Regions from separate parts of the Streptomyces sp. NPDC059828 genome, predicted to be linked through region 2. Evidence: riboswitches for the same ligand, from Rfam matches in the RefSeq annotation. Region 2 holds a riboswitch; the other holds the start of a gene.
The links. Region 2 has a riboswitch for S-adenosylmethionine ahead of thrC (threonine synthase). Riboswitches for the same ligand answer to the same signal wherever they lie in the genome.
Positions count from the first base shown of each region.

Region 1: another riboswitch for S-adenosylmethionine. It lies ahead of ACFV6V_RS04930 (aminotransferase class V-fold PLP-dependent enzyme); the one in region 2 lies ahead of thrC (threonine synthase).

Region 1 is NZ_JBHWIW010000005.1:130,119-139,647, forward strand. Features, by position in the region: gene ACFV6V_RS04910 (c-type cytochrome) at 1-447, shown strand, start outside; gene ACFV6V_RS04915 (Rieske 2Fe-2S domain-containing protein) at 444-1,496, shown strand; gene ACFV6V_RS04920 (cytochrome bc complex cytochrome b subunit) at 1,493-3,118, shown strand; gene trpD (anthranilate phosphoribosyltransferase) at 3,258-4,349, shown strand; SAM riboswitch class IV at 4,438-4,555, shown strand; gene ACFV6V_RS04930 (aminotransferase class V-fold PLP-dependent enzyme) at 4,760-6,190, shown strand; gene ACFV6V_RS04935 (Lrp/AsnC ligand binding domain-containing protein) at 6,288-6,569, opposite strand; gene ACFV6V_RS04940 (rhomboid family intramembrane serine protease) at 6,566-7,303, opposite strand; gene ACFV6V_RS04945 (NYN domain-containing protein) at 7,575-8,936, shown strand; gene ACFV6V_RS04950 (NlpC/P60 family protein) at 9,270-9,529, shown strand, end outside.
Region 2 is NZ_JBHWIW010000017.1:43,756-53,284, reverse strand. Features, by position in the region: partial or broken gene ACFV6V_RS13195 (SpoIIE family protein phosphatase) at 1-257, shown strand, start outside; gene groL (chaperonin GroEL) at 428-2,050, opposite strand; gene ACFV6V_RS13185 (cold-shock protein) at 2,447-2,650, opposite strand; gene ACFV6V_RS13180 (MoaD/ThiS family protein) at 3,168-3,443, opposite strand; gene thrC (threonine synthase) at 3,440-4,753, opposite strand; SAM riboswitch class I at 4,747-4,907, opposite strand; gene ACFV6V_RS13170 (glucosyl-3-phosphoglycerate synthase) at 5,072-6,025, shown strand; gene ACFV6V_RS13165 (hypothetical protein) at 6,189-6,422, shown strand; gene ACFV6V_RS13160 (trehalose-6-phosphate synthase) at 6,503-8,005, shown strand; gene otsB (trehalose-phosphatase) at 7,943-8,803, opposite strand; gene ACFV6V_RS13150 (DUF3263 domain-containing protein) at 8,814-9,050, opposite strand; gene ACFV6V_RS13145 (ROK family protein) at 9,441-9,529, shown strand, end outside.

The DNA of each region.
Region 1 (9,529 bases), on a different contig from region 2:
ATCTCCTCTCTGGGCGCCGGCCCGGCCATTCCGACCGAGAGCCAGTACAACCCCGAAGGCGCGGACATCGCCCGTGGTGGCGACCTGTTCCGCACCAACTGCGCCCAGTGCCACAACTTCACCGGTGAGGGTGGCGCGCTGACGTACGGCAAGTACGCCCCGACCCTCGAAGGCGTGACCGAGAAGCACATCTACGAGGCCATGCAGACCGGCCCGCAGAACATGCCCTCCTTCGGCGACGGCATCATGCCGGACCAGGAGAAGAAGGACATCATCGCGTACATCAAGACCGTCAACAGTGGCGAGTCGGAGGCCCCGGGCGGTCTGACCCTGGGCAACCTCGGCCCCGTCACCGAGGGTCTGTTCGCCTGGATCTTCGGTCTGGGCTCCCTGATCGCAGTCGCCATCTGGGTCGCGGCCCACACCGCTAAGGCCAAGAAGTCATGAGTAGCCAAGACATTCCAGAAGAGTCCCTGCCCGCTGAGCAGGACCACGCGCGCGGAGCGGTAGCCACCACCGAGGATCCGTTCGCGGACCCCGGGCTGCCGGCACACAAGCCGCGCATCCAGGACATCGACGAACGGGCCGCCCGGCGGTCCGAGCGCACTGTCGCCCTGCTGTTCACGCTCTCGATGCTGGCCACCATCGGCTTCATCGCGTCGTACGTGATCTTCCCGGTCGACCAGATCGTCTACATCTGGCCGATCGGCCACATCAGCTCGCTGAACTTCGCGCTCGGCATGACGCTCGGCATCGCGCTGTTCTGCATCGGCGCCGGCGCGGTCCACTGGGCCCGCACGCTGATGTCGGACGTGGAGGTCCCCGACGAGCGTCACGCCGTCGCCGCGGAGCCCGAGGTCAGGGCCAAGGTCATGGCCGACTTCAAGGCGGGCGCCGAGGAGTCCGGCTTCGGCCGCCGCAAGCTCATCCGCAACACGATGTTCGGCGCGATGGCCATGGTCCCGCTGTCCGGCGTGATGCTGCTGCGCGACCTGGGCCCGCTGCCCGAGGTCAAGCTGCGCAAGACGCTGTGGGCCAAGGGCAAGCTGCTCATCAACATGAACACCAATGAGCCGCTGCGCCCCGAGGACATCGCCGTCGGTTCGCTGAGCTTCGCCAAGCCCGATGGGCTCGAGGAGCACGACCACAGCTTCCAGACCGAGATCGCCAAGGCTGCCCTGATGCTCGTCCGGATCCAGCCGGAGGAGATCAAGGACAAGAAGGAACTCGACTGGTCGGTCGGCGGCATCGTGGCCTACTCGAAGATCTGCACCCACGTCGGATGCCCGATCTCCCTGTACGAGCAGCAGACGCACCACGTCCTGTGCCCGTGCCACCAGTCCACCTTCGACCTCTCCGACGGCGCCCGCGTCATCTTCGGCCCAGCCGGACACCCGCTTCCGCAGTTGCAGATCGGCGTGAATGACGAGGGCTACCTCGAGGCGCTCGGCGACTTCGAGGTACCCGTCGGCCCTGCCTTCTGGGAGCGCGGATGAGCACCAACGACGAGAACAGGCGAGAAGCCTCCAAGGGCGAGCGGATCGCCGACTGGGCTGACGGCCGGCTCGGGATCTACTCCCTGGCCAAAGCCAACATGCGCAAGATCTTCCCGGACCACTGGTCCTTCATGCTGGGTGAGGTCGCGCTCTACAGCTTCATCATCATCATCCTCACGGGTGTGTACCTGACGCTGTTCTTCCACCCGTCGATGAACGAGGTGGAGTACCACGGCCCGTACGAGCCGATGCAGGGTGTGCTGATGTCGGAGGCGTACGCCTCCACCCTGAACATCAGCTTCGAGGTCCGCGGCGGTCTGCTCATCCGGCAGATCCACCACTGGGCGGCGCTGATCTTCCTCGCGGCGATGTTCGTGCACATGATGCGCGTCTTCTTCACGGGGGCCTTCCGCAAGCCGCGCGAGATCAACTGGCTGTTCGGCTTCCTGCTGTTCGTCCTCGGCATGTTCACCGGTTTCACCGGTTACTCGCTCCCGGACGACCTGCTCTCCGGCACCGGTGTCCGCTTCACCCAGGGCGCGATCCTGTCCATGCCGATCGTCGGCACGTACATCTCGATGTTCCTGTTCGGCGGGGAGTTCCCCGGCGACGACTTCGTCGCCCGGTTCTACTCGATCCACATCCTGCTGCTGCCGGGCATCATGCTCGGCCTGCTGGTGGCGCACCTGATCCTGGTCTTCTACCACAAGCACACGCAGTTCGCGGGCCCCGGACGGACCAACAAGAACGTCGTCGGCATGCCCCTGCTGCCGGTCTACATGGCCAAGGCCGGAGGCTTCTTCTTCCTGGTCTTCGGTGTGATCGCGGTGATCGCCGCGATCGCGCAGATCAACCCGATCTGGGCCATGGGCCCGTACCGCCCGGACCAGGTGTCCACCGGCGCCCAGCCCGACTGGTACATGGGCTTCGCCGAGGGTCTGATCCGCTTCATGCCGGGCTGGGAGATCAACCTCTGGGGCCACACGCTGGTCCTGGGCGTCCTCATCCCGCTGGTGCTGTTCCCGCTGGTGCTCGGACTGATCGCGGTCTACCCGTTCGTCGAGGCCTGGGTCACCGGCGACAAGCGAGAGCACCACATCGCGGACCGGCCGCGCAACGCGCCTACCCGTACCGCGTTCGGCGTCGCCTGGGTGACGGCGTACATGGTCATGCTGATCGGCGGTGGAAACGACCTCTGGGCGACCCACTTCCACCTGTCGATCAACTCGATCACCTGGTTCGTCCGGATCTTCTTCATCGCCGGACCGGTCATCGCCTTCATCCTCACCAAGCGGATCTGCCTCGGCCTCCAGCGCCGGGACAAGGACAAGGTGCTGCACGGACGCGAGTCCGGCATCATCAAGCGTCTGCCGCACGGTGAGTTCGTGGAGATCCACGAGCCGCTGTCGCAGGGGGACCGGTACAAGCTCACGGCCCACGAGCAGTACGAGCAGGTCGAGATCGGCCCGACGGTCGACGAGAACGGCGTCGAGCGCAAGGTCAAGCGGTCCGAGAAGCTCCGCGCGAAGCTCAGCAAGGGCTTCTTCGGCGAGGGGAACCAGATCCCCAAGGCAACCGCCGAGGAGTACCAGGAGATCACCAGCGGCCACGGCCACCACTGATCTCCGCTTGATCATGACCTGTTGATCCGCTGATCGCCACGGCAGGAGCCCCGTCCACCCGGTGGACGGGGCTCTTTGCCGTAACCGGGGGTGGATAGGGTGGGGGCATCCCGTTCGTACAGACCAACCAGGAGCGACCATGAGCGCTGTGACCCCCGCTGGTGGGGGTACCCCCAGCGGAGCGAGGGGGAGGCTGACCGCGGCGGGCCGTTCCTGGCCCCGGGTACTGGACTCGCTGCTGTACGGGCGCGACCAGAGCGCCGAAGACACGGCCTGGGCGATGGACCGCATCCTGCGCGGCGAGGCGACCGACGCGCAGATCGCGGGTTTCGCGGTGGCGCTGCGGGCCAAGGGCGAGACGGTCGAGGAGATCTCCGGCCTGGTTCGCACGATGTACGAGCACGCCAGACTGATCGAGGTCCCGGGGCGGACGGTGGACATCGTCGGCACCGGTGGCGACGGTGCCAAGACCGTCAACATCTCCACCATGTCCGCGATCGTGGTCGCCGGCACCGGCGCCAAGGTGGTCAAGCACGGCAACCGCGCGGCGTCCAGCGCGAGCGGTGCGTCGGACGTGCTGGAGAAGCTCGGGGTCAATCTGGAGCTGACACCTGACCGGGTTGCCGCGGTCGCCGAGGAAGCCGGGATCACCTTCTGCTTCGCCGTGAAGTTCCACCCCGCGCTGCGCCATGTGGCCGCGGCGCGCAAGGAACTCGGCATCCGCACGACGTTCAATTTCCTGGGTCCGCTGACCAACCCCGCACGGGTGAAATCCCAGGCCACCGGGGTCGCGGACGCCCGGATGGCGCCCATCATGGCAGGTGTGCTCGCCGAGCGCGGTTCGAGTGCGCTGGTGTTCCGCGGCGACGACGGCCTGGACGAGCTCACCACGACCGCGACCTCCAGGGTCTGGGTGGTACGCGACGGCGCGGTGCGCGAGGAGGCCTTCGACCCCCGGGACCTGGGTATCGAGCTGGTTCCGGTGGAGGCCCTGCGCGGCGCCGACGCCTCGTACAACGCCGATGTCGCACGCCGACTGCTGTCCGGCGAGCAGGGCCCCGTCCGTGACGCCGTACTGCTGAACTCGGCGGCTGCGCTGGTCGCGCTGGAGCCGGGCGCCGGCACCCTGGCGGAGCAACTCCGGGACGGTATGGCCAAGGCGGCGGAGTCCATCGACTCGGGGTCGGCGAAGCGGGCACTGGAGCGCTGGGTGGCGGCCAGCAACCGCTGAGAAAGGCTGGGAGAAGTGACGCGAGGCCCAGTCCAGATGGCGGACTGCGCCTTGCGCGTTTCACGTCGTATGGCAGGATGCCTTTCAAGGTCATGAGTGACAGCGATGACGGCCCCGGCCCGCTGTCCGGCAACCCTCCGTCCGTGGCGGGGTGCCCCGGGTGAAGACCAGGCTGTGGGCAGTGAGGTCCACGGCAAGCGCGGACCCCTTGCCGCCCCTGGGGTCCTGGTCCTCGAGGGAGCGATTCTCGTGAGCAAGCGAATGCGGTAGGGCCTCCCGGCCCCTTCCCCCACCTCCGTGCCGGCGCCCGTCGTCGCCGCGTCGAGGCATCACCCGTATACCGGACGGCAGTTGTTCCGCCGTGCGGGTGCTTCACAGCCATTCGCCCCTGTCACCCGGGAGACACCGTCATGCCCGCACGCCTGAACACCGTCGCAACCGCAACCGCAACCGCAACCGCAACCGCAACCGCAACCGAGACCGCCGCCGTCTCCGGCCCCGACGACTCCTGCCGCACCGCCCCGCTGCCCGTGCTCGGCCGCGATGTCACCGTGCCGCTCGTGCTGGGTGGCGAAGTCAGCTACGCCGCCCTCGACTACGCGGCCAGCGCGCCCGCCTTGCAGCGGGTGTGGGACGACGTCGCCGCGTACGCCCCCTACTACGGCAGCGTCCACCGGGGCGCGGGGTACCTCTCGCAGCTGTCCACCGAGCTGTTCGAGAACAGCCGGGTGACGGTCCATGAGTTCCTCGGCTGCCGGGAATCGGACCAGGTGGTCTTCACCCGCTCGACCACGGACTCGCTCAACCTGCTCGCCGCGGCCCTGCCCGAGGGCTGCCGGGTCTTCGTCTTCGAGACCGAGCACCATGCCGCGCTGCTCCCGTGGAGGGACGCCGACGTCACCTATCTGGACGCACCGCGCACCCCAGGGGAAGCGGTGCGGACCCTGGAGGCCGCGCTCGCCGACCGGGAGCTCCACGGCCCCGCGCTGGTCTGTGTCACGGGCGCCTCCAATGTGACCGGGGAGCTGTGGCCCGTACAGGAACTCGCCGCCGCCGCGCACGCCCACGGCGCACGGATCGTGCTGGACGCCGCCCAGCTCGCCCCGCACCACCCCGTCTCCGTACGGGACCTGGACGTCGACTGGGTGGCCTTCTCGGGGCACAAGCTGTACGCGCCGTTCGGCTCGGGTGTGCTCGCCGGGCGGGCGGACTGGTTGCAGGCCGCCGAGCCCTACCTCGCGGGCGGCGGCGCCTCGCGCACGGTGTCCCGTCGCCCCGACGGAGGTGTCGACGTGGACTGGCACACCACGGCTGCCCGCCATGAGGCCGGTTCGCCGAACGTCATCGGCGCCTACGCCATCGCCTCCGCCTGCAAGGCGCTGACCGAGGCCGGGTTCGAGGAGCTCGTCGCACGTGAGCGGGAGCTCATCGAGCGGGTCCGCGCGGGCCTCGCCGAGGTGCCCGAGGTCAGGGTGCTGTCACTGTTCGGGGAGCAGGCCGCCCGGGTCGGGGTGCTGTCCTTCGTCGTGGAGGGCTGGAACAGCTCGCACTTCGCCGCCGCGCTGTCCGCCGAGTACGGCATCGGTGTCCGCGACGGACTCTTCTGCGCCCACCCGCTGGTCAGCACCCTGCTGGGGAGCGACCCGGCCGAGGCCGGGGAGTGCGGGGCCCCGGACGCCACGGCGGGGGAGCGGTCCCTGAACGCGATCCGGGTCAGCTTCGGTGCCGGCACCCCGGACGAGCACATCGAGCGGTTCGTCGGAGCCGTCAGGGAGCTGGTGCGCGAGGGCGCCCGATGGGACTACCGCACCGAGAACGGCCGTTGCGTGCCCGTCGTCTGAGCGGGGCAAAGCGAGGGGACGGTGATCCGCCCGGCCGTGCGCGCTCTGCGGCGAAGGCATGCCGGGCGGACCCCCTGCGGCACGCGCGGCGGAGCGGCTACGCGTCGAGGCCGATCGCGAACGCCGCCTCCAGGTCGTGCTGCGAGTACGTACGGAACGCGACATGCGTGTCCGTCGCCTCGACGCCCGGGATCCTGCTGATCCGGCCCGGGATGACATCCGCCAGATCCTCGTGCTGGGCCACCCGGACCATCGCGATGAGGTCGTACGTGCCGGTGACCGAGAAGACCTCGCTGACGTTGTCAAGACCGGCGATCGACTCGGCGATCTCCGGGATGCGGTCCACGCTGGTCTTGATGAGCACGATCGCGGTGATCACGGCTGGCTGTCTCCCTCGGTGGCCGTGGCTTGGGCTTTCACTCTAGCCCCCAGCCGCAGACCGGCCCATGCGTAGCAGAAGCCGATCCCGAAGCCCACGAGATGCGCCAGATAGGCGACTCCGGGGCCCGATGACGTGTCCTGCGCCTCCGCCAGCCATTGCAGGGCAAACCAGAAGAGCAGCACGATCCACGCGGGAAACCGCAGCGGCAGGAAGAAGAGGAACGGAAAGAGACTGGTCACCCGTGCCTTGGGGAAGAGGCACAGGAATGCCCCCAGCACCCCCGAGATCGCTCCCGAGCCGCCCACGAGCGTCTGAGTGGACTGTGCGTTCGCCACGGCATAGGCGAGGAGTGCCAGATAGCCGCAGCCGACGTAGAAGAGCGCGAACTGCACACGCCCCATCCGCTCCTCGGTCATCGCGCCGAACACGAACAGGAACAGCATGTTGCCGAGCAGGTGCAGCCAGCTTCCGTGGACGAACAGAGCGGTCAGCGGGGTGAGCAGGGCGCGCGGGGAGCCACGCATGAGCTCGCTCGGGATGACGCCCCAGCGTTCGAAGTATCTGGTGGTACCGACGAGCAGGGTGTCTCCGGTGCCGAAACCGGGGTTGAGCCCGGAGACCGGGCCGATGACGAAGACCAGGCAGCACAGCCCGATCACCCCGTACGTCACCACGGGGCCGCTCATGGTTCCCCGGACCTCCGCCCGGGCCGCTGCCTGCCGCTGCGTCATGCACCCGAGCATGTCCTACCTGGGCCGTGGGCAAGGGCCGCCTCGCCGTGTCACGGCGGGCCCCTGAGGTCGTAGGGTTACGGGGAGTACGCGTGATGAGACGGGAACGGCACGAGGACCGGCGCCGGGGGAGAGTGGTATGCGGTGGTCAGTGAGACCATCGAGTCGGTCCGGTGTCGCTGGGGGACGCGGTGGAACGGATCTAACCGGCTGGGTGCGGATTCCTGAGATGAGCGCCCGGAACGCACGGAGACATCAGAGGTGACGGATCGTGGAGCGGCCTGACAGCGGCGGGGACCCGGCCGGTGCGGCCGGTGGCGCCGCGGAGGGGCTGGACCGTCCGCTGCCCGAGGGCGTACGGCGCCAGGTGATTGCCCTGGTCTCGGACGCGTTCGGCGGGCTGACGTTCGGCGACCTCCCCGCCCAGCTGCGGCAGTACGCCCGGTTCACCCCCACCCGCCGCGCCAAGTTCGCGGGCAACGCCATGGCCGCGGCCCTCGAAGGCGACCCCGTGTTCCGCCAGCGCATCGGCGAGCGGTTGCGCGAGGCGCAGCCGGAGCTGGCCGGGGCGCTCGAAGCGGGCGCGCCGCCCGCGGCGGCCGACCCGGTGGACGTGGCCGCTGCCGCGTATGTGCTGCGCCCGACCGGCTGGGTCAAGCTGGTCGCCGCCGCAGGTGAGGAAGCCCAGCGTGCGGACGCCGAGCGCGCCGATGAGGAGTCGCGGCGGGAGCTGGCGCGGCTGCGCGAGGAGGTCGAGCGGCTCAGGGCCCAGTCCAAGGCCGAGGCCGACCGATTGCGGTCCGAGCTGGAGGCGGCCCGTAAGGAGGCCGAATCCCTGCACCGAAAGCTGCGCAGCGCCCAGAGCGATGTGAAGCGCGGTGAGGCCGCACTGCGCCGTGCCGCCGCCGAGACCGAGGCGGCGAAGGCCGAAGCCCAGGCCCAGGTATCGGCCGCGGAGAGCGAGGCCCGCCGCCTCAAGGGCCGGCTGGGCGAGGCCGAGTCGGCCGTGGAGGCGAGCCGCAGGGCCTCCAGGGAGGGGCGTTCCCTGGAGGACATGCGGGTGCGGCTGCTGCTGGACACGGTTCTGGACGCGGCCCAGGGGCTGCGGCGCGAACTGGCCCTGCCGCCCGCCTCGCTGCATCCCGCCGACACGGTGGACGCGGTCGAGCCGGGCCGGATGTCACCGAAGGACGTCGCGGCGCGCGCGCTCTCCGAGACGGATCCGGCGCTGCTCGACCAGTTGCTCGCGCTGCCCCAGGTCCATCTGCTGGTGGACGGCTACAACGTCACGAAGAGCGGCTATCCGACGATGCCGCTGGAGAAGCAGCGGCTGCGGCTGCTCGGTGGCCTGGCGATGCTGGCCGCGCAGACCGGTGCGGAGACCACCTGTGTCTTCGACGGTGCCGAGCTGGCGGCCCCGGTACTGCTCGCTCCACCACGCGGTGTGCGGGTGCTGTTCTCCAAGCCCGGAGTGACGGCCGACGAGCTCATCCGCCAGCTTGTCCGGGCGGAGCCGCCGGGGCGTCCCGTCGTCGTGGTCTCGACCGACCGCGAAGTCGCCGACGGTGTCGCCAAGGCGGGGGCGCGGCCGGTGGCGTCGGCGATGCTGCTCAAGCGCCTTTCGCGCGTCTAGAGCGGACTTGTGCCGCTCGCCCTGCTCGTAACTCATGCGCTCTATGTCCGATTTGGCGGGACGTACGGTCAACTGGCCATCACCGTGTGTGTGATGAGTGTAAAAAAATGAGTTGCTGGAGATACTTTTTTCTCATGAGGATTTGAACTGATCACGGAGTGGTCACTAGGGTCAGGCCTCGAACCTTCGCGCGGTTGATCATCCATCCGGGGTGACAGTGAAGGAACCGCCGATTTCATGCAGTTCGCCCCATTCGGGGGTTATGGCTGCATGGTGCCGGGGACTCAACCCCACTGCCCGGCAGGCGGCTCGAGGAAGAAGGAGCTCGCCTTCGTGGCGTCCCACCGTCGACCCAAGCAGCCCAGCCGCGCTCGTGTGTCCGTGCTCACCGCGACCGCCGCGGCAGCCGTCGCGCTGACCTCCCAGGCCGCTCAGGCCGCACCCGCCAAGCCCAGCAAGGACGAGGTCAAGGCGAAGGTCGACGCCCTCTACCACGAGGCGGAGAAGGCCACCGAGGAGTACAACGGGGCCAAGGAGCAGCAGACCAAGCTCCAGAAGCAGGTCGACGCGATCCAGGACCAGGTCGCCCGCGG
Region 2 (9,529 bases):
TCACCAACGCCATCAGGCACGGTCAGGGCCCGGTACGGCTGTGCATGCGCCGCAACGTGACGGAGCTGACGGTGGAGGTGAGCGACAGCAGCCACCATCTGCCGCAGCCGCGGATCGCCGAGGCGGACGACGAGTCGGGGCGCGGACTGATCCTGGTCGAGACCCTGGCCGGGAGCTGGGGGGTACGGCCGAACGACGACGGCAAGACGACGTGGTTCACGCTGCTGCTTCGGGGCACCTCACCGCTCGCCGTGTGAGCGCGGTCAGCGCGGTCAGCGCGAGAGCGGGTGACGAAAAGGCGGGTCACACAAAAGACGAGGGCGGCACCCCCTGGGAGTGGGGGTGCCGCCCTCGTTTCAGGACGGTCGATCAACCTTCGCTCGAAGCTCGAGGGCGTGCGGCCCTGAGCCCGGAACGCTCAGGTCGATCAGAAGTCCATGTCACCGCCGGGCATGCCACCCGGAGCAGCCGCAGCGGACTTCTCCGGCTTGTCGGCGATGACGGCCTCGGTGGTGAGGAACAGCGCGGCGATGGAGGCCGCGTTCTGCAGCGCGGAGCGCGTCACCTTCGCCGGGTCGATGATGCCCTCGGCGACCAGGTCGACGTACTCACCGGTCGCGGCGTTCAGGCCGTGGCCCGGGGTCAGGTTGCGCACCTTCTCCACCACGACACCGCCCTCGAGGCCGGCGTTGACGGCGATCTGCTTCAGCGGGGCCTCGAGCGCCAGCTTGACGGCGGCGGCACCGGTGGCCTCATCGCCCTCGAGCTCCAGCTTCTCGAAGACCTGGGAGGCCTGGAGCAGGGCCACGCCACCACCGGCGACGATGCCCTCCTCGACGGCCGCCTTCGCGTTGCGAACGGCGTCCTCGATGCGGTGCTTGCGCTCCTTGAGCTCGACCTCGGTCGCGGCACCGGCCTTGATGACGGCCACGCCGCCGGCCAGCTTCGCGAGGCGCTCCTGGAGCTTCTCGCGGTCGTAGTCCGAGTCGGAGTTCTCGATCTCGGCGCGGATCTGGTTGACGCGGCCCTGGACCTGCTCGCTGTCACCGGCACCGTCGACGATGGTCGTCTCGTCCTTGGTGATGACGACCTTGCGGGCGCGGCCCAGCAGGTCGAGACCGGCGTTCTCCAGCTTGAGGCCGACCTCCTCGGAGATGACCGTGCCACCGGTGAGGATGGCGATGTCGCCGAGCATGGCCTTGCGGCGGTCGCCGAAGCCCGGGGCCTTGACGGCGACGGACCGGAAGGTGCCGCGGATCTTGTTGACGACCAGGGTCGACAGGGCCTCGCCCTCGACGTCCTCGGCGATGATCAGCAGCGGCTTGCCCGACTGCATGACCTTCTCCAGCAGCGGGAGCAGGTCCTTGACCGAGGAGATCTTGGAGTTGACGATCAGGATGTACGGGTCCTCCAGCGAGGCCTCCATACGCTCCATGTCGGTGGCGAAGTACGCCGAGATGTAGCCCTTGTCGAAGCGCATACCCTCGGTGAGCTCCAGCTCCAGACCGAAGGTCTGGGACTCCTCGACGGTGATGACGCCTTCCTTGCCGACCTTGTCCATCGCCTCGGCGATGAGCTCGCCGATCTGGGTGTCGGCGGCGGAGATGGAGGCGGTGGAGGCGATCTGCTCCTTGGTCTCGACCTCCTTGGCCTGGTCGAGCAGCGCACCGGAGACGGCCTCGACGGCCTTCTCGATACCGCGCTTCAGAGCCATCGGGTTGGCGCCGGCCGCCACGTTGCGCAGGCCCTCGCGGACCAGCGCCTGGGCGAGAACCGTCGCGGTGGTCGTACCGTCACCGGCGACGTCGTCCGTCTTCTTGGCGACTTCCTTGACCAGCTCGGCGCCGATCTTCTCGTACGGGTCCTCGAGCTCGATCTCCTTGGCGATGGACACACCATCGTTGGTGATCGTGGGGGCGCCCCACTTCTTCTCGAGGACGACGTTCCGGCCCTTGGGGCCAAGAGTGACCTTGACGGCGTCGGCGAGCTGGTTCATCCCGCGCTCGAGACCGCGCCGTGCCTCCTCGTCGAACGCGATGATCTTGGCCATGTGAAGTGGTCCTCCCGGACTTGGGGGTCTCCCCGTACCCGCGCAGGGCTACGGGGGAGGATGCTTCCGGACCGCGCTGGTGCCCGCGACGGACGGCCTGCACGCCTTGTGGTTCCTTGCCCCCACACGGCCTGCGAGCCTCACCGACCCGGTCCTTCGTTGTCACTCTCACTAGTAGAGTGCTAACGCCAATGATTAGCACTCGTACCCCTCGAGTGCAAGCGGCTTCGAAGAAGCCTCGAATAGGGGTGGCGGTCGGGCGACGGGCGGCGGCGAGCGGCTTCGAAGAACCCTCGGCGGAACCACCGAGGTGCAGGACGCGGGCAGCACGGAGGGCCCGCACCCCCTTGGTACGGGCCCTCCGTGACGTGATGCGCAGTTCTCCAGTCCGGCGCTTCAGCCGGCCAGCCGGACCATGTCCGCCTGCGGCCCCTTCTGACCCTGCGAGATCTCGAACTCGACTCGCTGGCCCTCCTCCAGGGTGCGGTACCCGTCCATCTGGATCGCGCTGTAGTGGACGAAAACATCCGCACCACCGTCGACCGCGATGAAGCCGTACCCCTTCTCCGCGTTGAACCACTTGACGGTGCCCTGAGCCATGCCTAACTCCCCTATTACTGGCCCTTGCACAGGACCGCACTTCGCGGACCCGGGTCAGAACTCGCCCACGAAGAGTTCCCCTGAGTTCCCATGCAGGAAGCAGCGAGGAACCCCTGTGAACGTGCGCCGGAACGCGTCGACCGCGGCTGAATGTATCTGTCCAACTGCCCTCTGCAACAGGTCAAACGGACGAGAAATCTGAGCATGGCTGATCGGGCAACCATGCCCAACTCCGAGCAATCCCGGGCAAGTCAGGCCGGGCAAAGCGCACAAAAAGCGCAAGTAGCTCGAACACTTTGGCTGTTTCTTGTCGTGCGCGGTCGCATTCTCATATGCCCACGGCACAACCCAGCGAGGGGAGATGACGCCAACTCTACCGCGCGGCGCTCAACGGAATCGCCCCCTCCGCAGAGCTTGCGGAGGGGGCGCACCGGGTGACGGAACGTGCTGTACGCAGGGTCAGGAACGTGCCGCGCACGGGCCGGCAAGGGCCGTTCAGGGGGTGTCTGAGCGCGGCTCACCCACCCGCGACGGCGGGGATGATCGACACGCCGGCGCCGTCCGGCGTCGCCGTCTCGAGGCCCTGCTCGAAGCGCACGTCGTCGTCGTTGACGTAGACGTTCACGAAGCGGCGCAGCTTGCCCTGGTCGTCCAGCACCCGGGCAGCGATTCCGGTGTGGTTCTTCTCCAGGTCGGCGATCACCTCGGCGAGGGTCGCGCCCTCCGCCGCGACCTCGGACCGGCCCCCCGTGTAGGTGCGCAGGATGGTGGGGATGCGGACGTTGACGCTCATACGAGGCCAGCCTCTCGGAAGGAGTCCAGGTTCGGGCGGATGACGGCGGACATACCCGTGGTCGGGACCACCGCGTCGAGGGTCTTGAGGCCATCACCCGTGTTGACGACCACCGTGGTGAGCGACGGGTCGATGACTCCGGCCTCGATCAGCTTCTTCGCCACGCCGAGGGTGGTACCTCCCGCGGTCTCGGTGAAGATGCCCTCCGTACGGGCCAGCAGCTTGACCGCCGCCACGATCTCCTCGTCCGTGACGTCCTCGACTGCTCCACCCGTGCGGCGGCAGATGTCCAGGACGTAGGGTCCGTCCGCCGGGTTGCCGATCGCGAGCGACTTCGCGATGGTGTCGGGCTTCTGCGGCCGTACCACGTCGTGGCCCGCCTTGAAGGCCACGGACACCGGGGAGCAGCCCTCGGCCTGAGCGCCGAAGATCTTGTACGGCTTGTCCTCGACGAGCCCCAGCTTGATCAGCTCCTGGAGCCCCTTGTCGATCTTGGTGAGCTGGGAGCCCGAGGCGATGGGGATGACGAGCTGGTCGGGCAGCCGCCAGCCGAGCTGCTCGCAGATCTCGTAGGCCAGGGTCTTGGAGCCCTCGGCGTAGTACGGGCGCAGATTGACGTTGACGAAGCCCCAGCCCTCGCCGACCGGGTCGCCGATGAGCTCGGAGCAGAAGCGGTTGACGTCGTCGTAGTTGCCCTCGATGCCGACGAGCTCGCCGCCGTAGACCGCGGCCATGACGACCTTGCCCTGCTCCAGGTCGTGCGGGATGAACACGCAGGACCGGAATCCGGCCCGTGCCGCCGCGGCGCCGACCGCGCCCGCGAGATTGCCGGTGGAGGAGCAGGACAGGGTGGTGAAACCGAAGGCGCGGGCGGCCTCGATGGCCTGCGCGACCACACGGTCCTTGAAGGAGTGGGTCGGGTTTCCGGAGTCGTCCTTCACATACAGCGCGCCGGTGACGCCCAGCTCACGGGCGAGGTTGTCGGCCTTGACCAGCTTGGTCCAGCCCGGGTTCAGATTGGGCTTGTCCGCCACGTCGGCGGGGACGGGCAGCAGCGGGGCGTAGCGCCAGATGTTGGCGGGGCCGTTCTCGATCCGCTTGCGCAGGCTCTCCGGGTCGCCGGTCGGCAGGTCGTACGCCACTTCGAGGGGTCCGAAGCAGAGCTGACAGGCGAAGACGGGGCCGAGCCGGACGGTCTCGCCGCACTCGCGGCAGGAGAGGCCGGAGGCGGACCCCAGGTCGACGGTAGCGGGGGTTTCGGGAGTGGCGTCGGTCTGTACAGCCATGGAGGCGAGGCCCTTTCTCCTCATCTTCCTCATGGCGCATCTCGCCATGAGACGGATTTGGCACCTTCCCTAGCCGGGAGCCTCGATTGCGCCGCGGTGACGACACCGAGCAACGAGACCGGCTGGAGGGTTGCCGGGGCTTCAACGGGCCGTATCCCTCTGCCCCTCTGGATGAGCGGTATGTGATTGTCGGCGGGTGCGACGTGCACTGGTGCGCGATGCGCGCTGTGCTATCGGTGCGATCGGCATGCGATGGTCGTCCGCGTTGTTCAAGACTGTAACCGACCCCCCGGGCCGCTGAGACGGGTCGTCCGATCCGCGAGACAGAGAGATGGAGATCACGTGCTGGAAGAGGTGGAGCGCTGGCTTGCCCGGCGGTCCTGGTCCGTGGCCGACCGCCCGCTCGACCGGCTCGTCGCCGCGAAGCGCACGGCCCGGCACGGCGGCACGGTCAGCGTGGTGCTCCCAGCCCTGAACGAGGAGGCGACGGTCGGCGAGATCGTCGGCGTCATCCGGCGCGAGCTGATGACGGACGAGGTGCCGCTCGTGGACGAGCTGGTGGTGGTGGACTCCGGCTCGACGGACCGTACGGCCGAGGTGGCGGCGAAGGCGGGCGCGCGGGTCGAGCACCGCGACGCGATACTCCCGCGGCTTCCGGCACTGCCCGGCAAGGGTGAGGTGCTGTGGCGCTCACTGCTGGTGACCAGCGGGGAGATCGTCTGTTTCGTGGACGCGGACCTCAGGGAGTTCTCGGCGGACTTCGTCACCGGGATCGTCGGCCCCCTGCTGACCGAGCCGGACGTGCACTTCGTGAAGGCGATGTACGACCGCCCGCTCGGGGACACCCCCGGCCAGGGCGGGCGGGTGACCGAGCTGGTGGCCAGGCCGCTGCTCAACCTGCACTGGCCGCAGCTCGCCGGCTTCGTCCAGCCGCTGGGCGGGGAGTACGCGGCCCGGCGCTCACTGCTGGAGCGGCTGCCCTTCCCGGTCGGCTACGGGGTGGAGCTCGGGCTGCTGGTGGACGCGCTGCACACGGTCGGGCTCGACGCGCTGGCCCAGGTCGACGTGGGCGAACGGCTGCACCGGCACCAGGACGGGCAGGCGCTGGGCAGGATGGCGGCGGCGATCTACCGAACGGCTCAGCTGCGGCTTTCACGTGGGCATCTGGTGCGTCCGGCGCTGACGCAGTTCGAGCGCGGCGAGGGCGGTTTCGTACCGCGGACGCATGAGGTGGACACGGAGGAACGGCCGCCGATGGTGGAGATCGCGGAGTACGCGGCGCACCGGGCGGCGTGACGCACGGAGGCGGGCGCGCCGCGGGGCGGCGGGCGTGACGGGCGCGGGCGCCGGGCCGCAGGGCGGTGTGACCGCGGAGGCTCCGAGCCGCGGGGTGACGGGCGCGGGCGCCGGGCGCGGCGGTGCACAGCAGGAGCAGTGAGATTGTCTACCTTGCCCAGATATGACCCCTTCGCCCAAATCTCTCCGCCTATCCCTCTTCTTCCTCTCCCTCCTGGTCTGCGCCTCGACCGTGCTGCTGACCCCGGGCCCGGCAGCCGCGGACACGGGCGGACTCGCCGCCCCCCGTGCCAGGACCGAGCGGCTGTGGCTGCTCGGCGGTGTCGCCGTGACGCTCACGGCAGCCGGGGTGATCGCGATGGTCGCGACCCGTGGCAACCGCCGCCGGGACCCCTGAAACCGGACAGCACACCTGGTCGGGCCGCCGTCCGGGCCTCTGTACGTTTGAGCGGATACATCACGGGCTAGGTTGCCGACATGGTCTCCGAGCGCGCGGCGCAGGTACTCGTCGCCTCCAACCGCGGTCCGGTCACATACGCCTTCCGTGAGGACGGCACGCTGGACGCCCGGCGCGGTGGCGGCGGTCTGGTCTCCGGACTGTCGGCCATCGGCCCCGACGCGGGCGCCCTGTGGGTGTGCTCCGCGCTCGGCGACGGCGACCGCGAGGCGGTGCGCCGCGGGATCGCCGAGCCGGGCGTGCTGATGCTCGACATCGACCCGGCCGTGCACGCGGACGCGTACAACGGCATCGCGAACTCGGTCCTGTGGTTCGTCCACCACATGCTGTACCAGACCCCGCTCGAGCCGGTGTTCGACCGGGAGTTCCGGCGCCAGTGGATCGCCTACGAGGGCTACAACCTCGCGTTCGCGCAGGCCCTGGCCGAGGCGGCCGGGCCGGGCGCGGCGGTGCTCGTGCAGGACTACCACCTGGCGCTGGTGCCGGGGATGCTCCGGGAACTGCGCCCCGACCTGCGTATCAGCCACTTCTCGCACACCCCCTGGGCGCCGCCCGAGTACTTCCGGATGCTGCCGGACGACATCGCGGAGCAGCTGCTGCTGGGCATGCTCGGGGCGAACCAGCTGGGCTTCCTGACCCAGCGCTGGCTCGCCGCCTTCGAGAGCTGCTGCGAGGCGGTGCTCACGGACTACGACGTGGCCGCGTACTGGCCCAAGGACGACCAGCCGCACCTCGACTACCGACTGCCCGATCACCGCCGCCGGCGGACCATGCTCGGGGTGCACGGACTCGGCGCGGACGCGGACTTCCTGCGGGAGCGGTCCCGGCAGACGGACGTGGACGAGCGGATGGCGGCGCTGCGCGAGCAGATCGGCGGGGACGGCAGCCGCAGGACGATCGTCCGGGTCGACCGCACCGAGCTGTCGAAGAACATCGTGCGCGGACTGCTGGCCTACCGCACCCTGCTGGACGAACACCCCGAGTGGCGCGAGCGCGTGGTGCACATCGCGTTCGCCTATCCGTCCCGCCAGGACCTGCCCGTCTACCGCGACTACACGGCGGAGGTCTCCCGGGTCGCCGAGGAGATCAACGCGCAGTACGGCACCCCCGGCTGGACCCCGGTGATCCTGCACGTCAAGGACGACTTCGCGCGCTCACTGGCCGCGTACCGGATGGCGGACGTGGCACTCGTCAACCCGATCCGGGACGGGATGAACCTCGTGGCCAAGGAGGTCCCGGTGGTCTCGGACGCGGGCTGCGCGCTGGTGCTGTCGCGCGAGGCGGGGGCCTGGGCGGAGCTGCGGGACGACGCGCTGGTGGTCAACCCGTTCGACGTCACCGGCACGGCCGACGCGCTGCACAGCGCGCTGACGATGCCGGTTGACGAGCGGGCGGAGCGCGGCAAGCGGCTGGCCGCCGCGGCGACGGCGCTGCCGCCGCAGCGGTGGTTCCTCGACCAGCTAGCGGAGCTGGACGCGCTCGGCGAGGGCGGCGAGGAAGCCGACGAGCGCGGCCGGGCCTGACAGGACCAGATCCGCACGCTCGGCGAGCTCGGGGACCTCGGTCCCGCTGGCCAGCAAAAGCCCGGGGACCCCGTCGGAGCGAAGCTTCTCGACGGCGGCATAGGCGGCGAGATCACCCAGGTCGTCGCCCGCGTACAGCACGGCTCCGGCCCGCTTCTCGCGTACGTAATCGGTGAGCGCGACGCCCTTGTCCACCCCGGGCGGGCGCACCTCGAGGACCAGCCTGCCCGGCTCGACGATCAGCCCATGGCGGGCTGCCAGCTCGGCGATCGGAGCGCGCAGCGCCTCGAACGCGGCCTCCGGGTCATCGGCGCGGCGGGTGTGCACGGCGACCGCGCGCCCCTTCTCCTCGATCCAGGTGCCCTCCCCGGCACCGACGGCAGCGAGCACCCCCGGCAGCTCGGCGCGCACGGCGTCGACGCCCGGGTCCGGGGCGGGGGCGTGCACCTCTCCGCTGACGGCATCCCAGCGCTCGGCGCCGTAGTGCCCGAGGACGACGAGGTGCTCGAGCCCGGGGACCCCGGCGAAGCCCCCGTACCGTACGGCGACTCCGGCCGGGCGCCCCGTCAGCACGGCCACGGACGCGACACGCGGCGCGAGCGCGGAGAGCGCGGGGACGGCGCCGGGGTGGGCGCGGGCCTGCTCGGGGTCGGGCACGATCTCGGCGAGGGTGCCGTCGAAGTCCAGCGCGACCACGGTGTCCTGCGGCCGGTCGAGAATCACGGCGAGGGCGTCACGCCCTGCGGGGGTACGGGGCTCCGGCAGTGCGGCGTCGGCTTCATACGGGTGGCTGCCCATGGCACCGACCCTAGCGGCGCTCCCGCCGCGCGTCCCGGACCCGGCGCAACCGGTTGACGGTCACGGGGTCGTGTTCGGCCGCGCGGGGGTCGTCCAGCAGCGCGTTCAGCAGCTGGTAGTACCGCACCGGCGACATCCCGAGCCGCTCCCGTATCGCCCGCTCCTTGGCCCCGGGCCCGGGGTGGTCGCCCCGCTCCAGCGCGAGCACGGCGAGGGCGCGCGCGGAGAGCGGCTGAGCATCGGTCATACGAGCACGATAACGGTGCGCGGGTGTGGGCGGGTTTGCGGTGCACCGCACGGCACATGCCCCCGCGGAGCGGGCCGAGCCCGCACACCCGGCCCGTCCGGGACTCGAGGACGGACACCCCGGAAGCCGTCCCGGGGAGCGGCACGAACCGGGCCCACCCCTCGCGCCGCATACCGAGCCCGTCCGGCGCTTGAGGACAGCAGGCCACCCCCATAACCACAGGGCTAACCACAGGGCGAGCCCGCACACGCAGCCCGTCCGGCGCTCGAGGACGGACACTCCCGATGCCCCCGCAAGGCACCGCCCACCGCGCAACCCGCCCACCCCGCGCCGCAAGCAGAGCGCACAGTGGACTAGACCTTTCCGAGGGTTCCGCGCCAGACTGTACGCGTGAGACACGTCATCGCCCTCGATGTGGGCGGCACCAGCATGAAGGGCGCCCTCGTCGGACCCGACGGAGCACTGCTCCACGAGGCACG